DNA from 2 places in the Kitasatospora sp. NA04385 genome. Region 2 is predicted to be linked to the other one. Evidence: riboswitches for the same ligand, from Rfam matches in the RefSeq annotation. Region 2 holds a riboswitch; the other holds the start of a gene.
What was found. A riboswitch is a leader RNA that binds a small molecule or an ion and turns the genes downstream of it on or off. The one in region 2 is predicted to bind ZMP and ZTP.
Positions count from the first base shown of each region.

Region 1: it holds a riboswitch for ZMP and ZTP, as region 2 does, so the genes downstream of both, HUT16_RS04270 (phosphoribosylaminoimidazolecarboxamide formyltransferase) here and HUT16_RS35460 (glycine hydroxymethyltransferase) in region 2, are expected to answer to the same signal.

Region 1 is NZ_CP054919.1:981,258-985,667, forward strand. Features, by position in the region: gene HUT16_RS04265 (tyrosine protein phosphatase) at 289-810, shown strand; gene HUT16_RS04270 (phosphoribosylaminoimidazolecarboxamide formyltransferase) at 1,154-2,320, opposite strand; ZMP/ZTP riboswitch at 2,358-2,447, opposite strand; gene HUT16_RS04275 (MMPL family transporter) at 2,663-4,410, shown strand, end outside.
Region 2 is NZ_CP054919.1:7,997,762-8,002,171, forward strand. Features, by position in the region: gene HUT16_RS35455 (tyrosine-protein phosphatase) at 1-254, opposite strand, end outside; gene HUT16_RS35460 (glycine hydroxymethyltransferase) at 508-1,956, opposite strand; ZMP/ZTP riboswitch at 1,988-2,094, opposite strand; gene HUT16_RS35465 (DinB family protein) at 2,300-2,815, shown strand; gene HUT16_RS35470 (hypothetical protein) at 2,913-3,404, shown strand; gene HUT16_RS35475 (carbohydrate-binding protein) at 3,436-4,410, opposite strand, start outside.

The DNA.
Region 1 (4,410 bases), 7.0 Mb from region 2:
CCGGCTCTGAACGAACCGACCCGAACGGACCGGCCTGGACGTGTCCCCCGACTCCTCGCGCCCGGCGGGTGGTGCTAGCCTCACTGCACCGCCCGCCGCGCCGCGCCCGCTCGTCCGCGCGCACCCGCCCGGCCGGTCGTTCCCCGCTGCCGACGCCCCGGTCCGCTGTCCTGCCGACCGCCGGGCCGGTACGCATACCGCACCACACCACAACGCGCGCACCGCGCACCGGCCGATGCCCTCCCGGACGGCCGAACGCCCTTGCCCCGCACGGAGGTCGGCCCCGTCATGTGTCCCACCCTGTTCACGATCGACCACCCCGGCCCCGGCCGGATCAGCACCATGGCCCGGCCGCGCGGCGGCGACTGGCTGGCGGAGGAACTGGCCGCGCTGGCCGCGCTCGGGGTGAGCGAACTGGTCAGCGCGCTCACCCCGGCGGAGTGCGCCGAACTCGGGCTGGACGCGGAGGCATCCCTCGCCCGAGCCGCCGGACTGCGCTTCACCGCCGTACCGATCCCGGACCGCACCGTCCCCACCGTCGCCGAAGTCCTGCCACTGCTGGACGAGTTGGCGCAACGGCTGGCCGCCGGCGGGCACCTGGTGGTGCACTGCCGGGCCGGGATCGGCCGCTCCTCGCTGCTGGCGGCGGGGGTGCTGGTCCGCTCCGGCGCGGACCCGGACGACGCGTGGGAACGCATCGCCCGGGCCCGCGGTCTGGCGGTGCCGGACACCGCCGCGCAGCGGGCCTGGACCGACCAGGTGCCCCGCCGCGCTGCCGGTGACGGGACACCGGTGATGAGGCATCGGTGAGGGCACACCGATGACAACTCACCGATGAGAAGGCATCGGTGACGCCCCATCGATGACAAAGCATCGGTGACGGGACACCGATGGCAGATCATCCGTGCCAGGACATCAACGTCAAGACATCGATGATGACGCACCAATGACGAGACACGGGTGACAGCTCATCGATGCACCGACACCGACAACGGGGCACCAACAACGCGGTACCAACAACGCGACATCGATGCCGGAGCATCAGTGACGGAACACCGGTGACGCGACACCGGTGACGCGACACCGGTGATGAAGCATCGGTGACGGAACACCGGTGATGAAGCATCGGTGACGGAACACCGGTGACAGGACATCAGTGATGGAACAGCCGCAGCCCGGTGTGCACCAGCGTGATGCCGTGCTCGGCACAGGCCGCCTCGACCTCGGCGGACCGCACCGAACCGCCCGGCTCGGCGATCGCGGTGACGCCGTGGCGGCGGGCGTGGTCGACGTTGTCGCGGAACGGCAGGTAACCGTCGGAGACGAACGCGACACCGTCCAGCCGGGCCGCCCAGTGGGTCCGCTCCTCGGGGCCGAGTTCGTCGGGGACGTCGCCGCCGCCGTGCAGGGCGGCGGCGAAGCGGGTGCGCTCGTCGGGGGTGAGGTCGCCTTCCAGGTAGCGGATCTGCCAGTTGATCCGGTCCTGGCGGCGGATCCCGGGACGGAAGTCGAGGGCCCGGACGGCGGGGTGGCGGCGCAGCCACCAGGTGTCCGTCTTGGCGCCGGCCAGCCGGGTGCAGTCGACCCGGGACTGCTGGCCCGCGCCGATGCCGAGGGCGGCGCCGTCGCGCAGGTAGCAGACCGAGTTGGACTGGGTGCGGCGCAGCACGGCGAGCCCGAGCAGCAGGTCGTCCGCGGCGGCGGGGGTGAGCGTGCCGACCCGGACGTCGGTGAGCAGGGCGGCGGTGAGCGGGGTGGTGTCGACGTCCTGGACCAGGCGCAGGCCGTGCACCTCGCGGGTCTCGACGGCGGGCGGGGTGTGGCGGGGGTCGGCCTCCAGGACGAGGTAGCGGCCGTTCTTCTTCCGGGCCAGGACGTCGAGCACGCCGGGCGCGTAGCCGGGGGCGACGATGCCGTCGGAGACCACCCGGGCGAGCAGGTCGGCGAGTTCGAGGTCGACCTCGTGCGAGACCGCGACGAAGTCGCCGTAGGAGGACTTCGGGTCGGCGTCGCGGGCCCGCAGGTAGGCGGAGGTGAGTGGGCCGACGGCGGCCGGGTCGAGGGCGTGGAGTTCGGCGGTGGCCGGGTCGACCGGTCCGGCGAGGGCGGCGCCGGCCGGGGAGACGTGCTTGAAGGACGCGGCGGCGGGGCGCCCGAGCAGGGCGGCGGCCTCGCTGACGAGTTGCCAGGCGTTCAGCGCGTCCAGCAGGTTGACGTACGAGGGCTGCCCCTGGAGCAGGCGCAGCGGCAGGTCCGTGCCGGGCAGCGGCTCGATCCGGGCGCGGGTGTTCTGCGGGTTGATTCCGTACCGAAGGTCCATGGTGACGGCCCCTCCGTGAAGTCGGTGTGTCGGCTTCGGAGGACACCCAGGCGGACGGTGCCGGTCCCGTGCTGTGCTGTGCCGCTCCCCGGTGGTGCTCCACCTCTCGCCAGTCGCGACGGCGCCGATGCTAGCAGCGCCCGGCCGCACCGGAACACGCCCCGCCGTCCGCCGGCCCACCCCGAACGCACCCCGCCGCCCCGAGCCCGCCCCCGGACGTGCCCGGCGTTCGGGTGGGTTCGGCCGTGTCGCGGGTGCGGGGCGAAGGCGGGTGGCGGGGCCGTGGCTACCGTCGGATTCCGGTCACCGCGCACGGGTGACACCGCGCCCCCGGGAGGGTCGATGTCCTCGTCCGACAGCACGTCCGCACCGGAGCCGTCCGCACCGGAGCCGTCCGGGCCGGGTACGGCGCAGCGCCGCGGCCTGCTGTGGCGGCTGGGCGCGTGGTGCGCCGGGCACCCGGTGGTGGTGATCGTCTGCTGGCTGGTGGTGCTGGTGGGGGTGCAGGTCGCGGACCACGCCGTGGGCGGCGCGTACTCGGACGACTTCTCCGTGCCCGGCTCGCAGGCGCAGGACGGTGCGGACGTGCTGGCCGCGCACGAGCCCGCGTTCGGCGGGACGAGCGCGCAGGTGGTGCTGCACGACGGGCAGTCGCTGACGCAGTTCCAGTCGCAGGTCGACCAGGCGGTGACGTCGTTGCAGCACCTCCCGCACGTGCTGTCGGCGCAGGACCCGCTGCCACCGCCGGGCCAGGCCCCGCAGCCGGGCGGGCCGGTGTCCGCGGACGGGCGGACGGCGTACATCACGATGCGTTTCGACAGCACTCCGGCGACGTTCGGCGACGGCTACCTGGACCAGGTGGACGCGGCGGTGCAGCCGCTGCGGCAGGCGGGCGTGCAGGTCGAGTACGGCGGTCCGCTGGGCGAGTTGGCGCGGCCGGCGCCGAGCGACCGGGTGAGCGAGCTGATCGGCTTCGGGGTCGCGATCGTGGTGCTGCTGCTCGGTTTCGGCAGCGTGATCGCGGCGGGACTGCCGCTGGTGAGCGCGCTGCTGGCGGTGGTGGTGGGCCTCGGGCTGCTGGGCCTGCTGGCGGCGCTGACGACGTTCGCGACGGTCGCGCCGACGCTGGCGACGATGATCGGGCTGGGCGTCGGCATCGACTACGCGCTGTTCCTGCTGACCCGGCACCGGCAGAACCTGATGGACGGTTCGGCCCCGCGGACGGCGGCCGGGCACGCGGTGGCGACCAGCGGCCGGGCGGTGCTGATCTCCGGCACCACGGTGGTGATCGCGCTGGCGGGCCTGTCGGTGTCGGGCATCTCGTTCATGGCGAAGCTGGGCCTGGCGGCGGGCGTCACGGTGGTGACGGCGGTGTGCGGCGCGCTGACGCTGCTGCCGGCCCTGATGGGCGTGATCGGCCGCCGGATGGACCGCTTCACCGTCCGCACGCCCGTCGCCGAGGGCGGCGAAGCCCCCGAAAACGCCGATGCCGCCGAGGGCGCCGAGGCGACCGGCATGTGGCACCGGTACGCGCGGCGGGTCGAGCACCACCCGTGGCGGTACCTGTCGGTGGGCCTGGTGACGGTGCTGGTGCTGGCGGTGCCGCTGCTGTCGATCCAGCTGGGGCACATCGGGGACGGCGCGGACCCGACCTCGTTCACCGACCGGCGGGCGTTCGACCTGATGTCGGAGGCGTTCGGCCCGGGTTCCAACGGCCCGCTGACGGTGGTGGTCGACCAGACCTCGGTGCCCGCGTCCGACCGTCCGGCGCTGGCCTCCGCCGTCCAGCAGTCGCTGACCGGCGTGCCGAACACGGCGAGCACCGCGCCGCTGCAGACCAGTTCGGACGGCGACGTGCTGTTCACTACCGTCACGCCCGCGCAGGCCCCGCAGGACCGGAAGACCACCGACCTGGTCGGCCACCTCTCGGACACGGTGCTGCCGGGCGCGGTGGCGGGCACCTCCGCCACCGCGTACGTGACGGGCACGACCGCCGCCCAGGTCGACTTCCTGGACCTGGTGGCCAGCCGGCTGCTGCTGATCATCGCGGTGGTGGTCGCGCTGGCGTTCCTGATCATCCTGCTGGTGTT
Region 2 (4,410 bases):
ACCGGGACGTGCAGGTACCGGATTCCGCTGCCGTCGAGCGCGTCCGGCCGGGCGGCGGCCTCCGGCACGCTGCGCAGGTCCAGCACGGTGCGCACGCCCAGGGCGGACAGCGCCCGCGCGCCGTCGGGCGTCAGCCGGTCCAGCGCTCCGGACCGGTACAGCACCCCGCGCGGGAGCGCGCCGGTGCCGCCCGCGTCCCGGAAGTTGCGCACCCCGGGCACGTCGAGCCGGCCGGTCGGTTCGTCGACGATCACGGCTGCCATCCTAGGCAGCTGCCGCGGCCGCCCCGGGCCGGTCCCGGTGGGCCGCCCCGGGCCCGACCGGGGAGGTGTTCGCGCGGGTCGCCCCTTCCGCGCCGGGGCGCTGCGCACCGTGATCTCCGAAGCCCTTCACCCCGTCCACCGGCCCGGCCCGCGGTGCTGCCGCGGGCCGGACCGGCCGGCGTCCGCACCGATGTCCGGACCGGTATCCGGACCGGCATCCGGACCGGGGTGCGGTGCGGGGGGATCAGCCGAGCGCGATGCCCGGGTAGAGCGGGTGCTCGGCGAGCAGGTCGACCGCGCGCTTGGCGACGGCGTCGCGGACGGCCGCGTCCAGCGCGTACTGCGCCTTCGAGGAGCCGACCGGTGCGGTGGCCGTCAGCACCGTGTGGATCAGCTCGGCGACCTCGTCCAGCTCCGCCGCGTCCAGGCCCCGGGTGGTCAGCGCGGGCGTGCCGAGCCGGATGCCGGAGGTGTACCAGGCGCCGTTCGGGTCCTGCGGGACGGCGTTGCGGTTGGTGACGATGCCGGAGTCCAGCAGCGCCGCCTCCGCCTGGCGGCCCGTCAGGCCGTACGAGGAGACGTCCGCCAGCACCAGGTGGTTGTCGGTGCCGCCGGTCACCAGCGTGGCGCCGCGCTTCAGCAGGCCCTCGGCCAGCGCCCGCGCGTTGTCGACCACCTGCCGGGCGTACACCTGGAACTCGGGGCGGCGGGCCTCGGCGAACGCCACCGCCTTCGCGGCCATCACGTGCGACAGCGGCCCGCCGAGCACCAGCGGGCAGCCCCGGTCGACGTGCTCCGCCAGCTCCGAGGTGCACAGCACCATGCCGCCGCGCGGGCCGCGCAGCGATTTGTGGGTGGTGGTGGTGACGATCTGGGCGTGCGCCACCGGGTCGAAGTCCCCGGTCAGCACCTTGCCCGCGACCAGGCCCGCGAAGTGCGCCATGTCGACCATCAGGGTCGTGCCGACCTCGTCCGCGATCTCCCGCATCCGGCGGAAGTTCACCAGCCGCGGGTACGCCGAGTACCCGGCGACCAGGATCAGCGGCTTGAACTCCAGGGCGATCCGCCGCACCTCGTCGTAGTCGACCAGCCCGGTCTCCGGGTCCGTCCCGTAGCTGCGCTGGTCGAACATCTTGCCCGAGATGTTCGGCCGAAAGCCGTGGGTGAGGTGGCCGCCGGTGTCCAGCGACATGCCCAGCATCCGCTGGTTGCCCAGCTCGCGGCGGAGCTCGGCCCAGTCCTGCTCGCTCAGGTCGTTGACGTTGCGCACCTGGGCGCGCTGCAGCGCCGGGCTCTCCACCCGCTGCGACAGCACCGCCCAGAACGCCACCAGGTTGGCGTCGATCCCGGAGTGCGGCTGCACGTACGCGTGCTCGGCGCCGAACAGCTCGCGGGCGTGCTCGGCGGCCAGCTCCTCCACGGCGTCCACGTTGCGGCAGCCCGCGTAGAAGCGGCGGCCGGGGGTGCCCTCCGCGTACTTGTCGCTCAGCCAGTTGCCCATCGCCAGCAGCACCGCGGGCGAGGCGTAGTTCTCACTGGCGATCAGCTTCAGCGAGGCGCGCTGGTCCGCCAGTTCCCCGGAGATCGCCGCGGCGACCCGGGGTTCGACGGCGCGCACCACGTCCAGGGCGCTGCGGAAGGCGGTGTCGGCGGCGGGGCTGCCGAAGGTGTGTGCGGACACGGACTCGACCACGGGCGGTCTCCTCGAAGTACGGAACGACGATTCGGACGGCCCAGGCGCACGGCGACAGCACACGGCACCCGGAGGCACCGCACGGAGCCGCTCCCCGATGGTGATTTCCATCCCAGCGCGCCAGTCACGGCTCACCGTGATGCTACCAACCGGCGGGGCCGGCCTGTAGTACGCCTGGGCGACGCCGCTCCGGCACCGGGGACGGCACCGGGGACGCCGAGGAAGTCAGGGAAGTCGGGGACGCCGGGGACGCCGGGGAAGTCGGGGAAGTCGGGGAGGCCCGGTGGAGGCCGCGGGGAAAACCCCTGGTGCGGCCGGGCCCGGCATCGGCATGATCGGGCGCATGACATGGACCCTCCCCGCCACCACCCGCACCGGCGGCTCGCTCACCGCGCCCGAGACCGAACTGCTGCCCGGCTACCTCGCCTGGCACCGCGCCACCTTCCTGCACAAGTGCGCCGGGCTGACCGGCGAGCAGCTCGCGCTGCGCCCGCTGCCCGCGAGCTCGCTCTCGCTGCTCGGCCTGATGCGCCACCTGGCCAAGGTGGAGCGGACGTGGTTCCGGATCCGCTTCGCCGGCCAGGACGTCCCGCCGCTGCACTTCGTGGAGGGCCACAAGGACGCCGACTTCGACCTGCTGGAGCCCGAGCGGGCCGAGCAGGAGTACCTGGCGCTGCTGGAGGAGCAGCGGCTCGCCGACCTCGCGGTGACCGGCGCCGGGTTGGACGAGGTGCTGGCCGCGTACGGCGAGAAGCAGTCGCTGCGCACGACGTACCTGCACGTCATCACCGAGTACGCCCGCCACAACGGCCACGCCGACCTGTTGCGCGAGCACATCGACGGGGTGACCGGGGGCTGAACGGGAGGCCCCGGAGGGTGAAGTCCCTTGCGGGGCAAGGGCACTGGAATGCACCCCGGCCGGACGGTTCGTCAGATGAGCGGATAGCATACTGAGTATGGGACCTCTCGAACCGAACGTGCCCGAGCTGATCCTCGGACTGATCGTCTTCTCCGCCCTCTTCTGGGCGCTCGGCAAGGTGCTGCTGCCCCGCATCGAACGCACCCTCGCCGAGCGCCACGACAAGACCGACGGCGGCATCGCCCGCGCGGAGGCGGTCCGGGCCGAGGCGGAACGCATCCGCCAGGAGTTCCAGGCCGAGCTGACCGCCGCCCGGCACGAGGCCGCCGCCATCCGGCAGGCCGCCGCCGAGGAGGGCGCGGCCCTGGTCGCCGCCCTGCGCGCGGAGGGCCTGCAGCAGCGCGAGCAGCTGGTGGCCGAGGCGCAGGTGCAGCTGGCCGCGGACAAGGTGCTGGCCGAGGCCGAACTGCGCGAGGACGTCATCAAGCTGGCGTCCGAGCTGGCCTCCCGGGTGGTCGGCGAACCGCTCGGCGACCTGCCCTCCACCCGCGCCGCCGCGGAGGAGTTCCGCAACCGCGCCGAGGTCTGACGCCCCGCCCGTTCGCAGCGGTGGAGGTGGTTCAGGAGCACGGGCCGTCGTCGGCCCACACGCCCCACTGGCCGCTGGCGGACGGGTTCTCGTTCAGGGTCCACCACTTGGCGTGGTAGTTGTGGCCGTTGTAGCTGACCTTGTTGTTCGCCACGTAGGTGGTGGAGGCGGACCAGGCCGGGCTGCAGGTACCGGTTCCGGTGCTGGTGCTCGGGGAGGGGCTGGTCCCGGTGCTCGGCGAGGTGCTGCTGCTCGGCGACGGGGAGGTGCTGGTGGGCGGGGTCGCACCGGCGAACTTCACCGTGTACTTGGTGAAGTCCCAGTCGTTCTGGGCCACGCTGGAGCAGGCGCCGGACAGGCCGGGGTCGACCGTGCCGGGGCACTGCCGGTCGCGGTTGACGGACCAGTAGGTGTAGCGGGCCAGCTTGTGCGCGGTGGCGAAGTCCAGCACGGTCTGGAAGTCCGCCTGCTTGAAGTACTCGGCCGCGTCGGTGCGGCCGTTCATCAGCGACACGCCCTCGTGGGCGTACGCGGTGGCCTCGTTCCAGCCGAAGGTGCTCTGCAGGAGCTGGTTGAACTTCACCAGCGCGTCGGTCTGCGCCGCCGCCCCGTTGAAGCCGCCGTCGAACGGCATGATCGAGTAGTTGTTCGGGGTGAAGCCCTGGGACTTCGCCTCCAGCAGCATCTGGGTGCCGAACCAGCCGGTGCCGGCGTTGGTGCCCGCGGTGGTGATGGAGACGTAGATGCCCGGGTTGTTCTGCTGCAGGATGCGGGCCGCGCCAATCTCGTTGTGGATGGCGGCGGTGTTCTCGTACTCCGGCTCCTCCAGGTCGAAGTCGATCGCCTTGAGGCCGTACTTGGTGACGACCTTCTGGTACGCGGCGGCGGTCGCCTCCGGGGTGCCGCAGGTCTGGCCGAGCTTGGTGCCGCCGTAGCCGCCGACCGAGACCGAGACGTCGCCGCCCTTGTTGCGGATGGTCTGGATGACGGCCGGCATCGTGGTGTC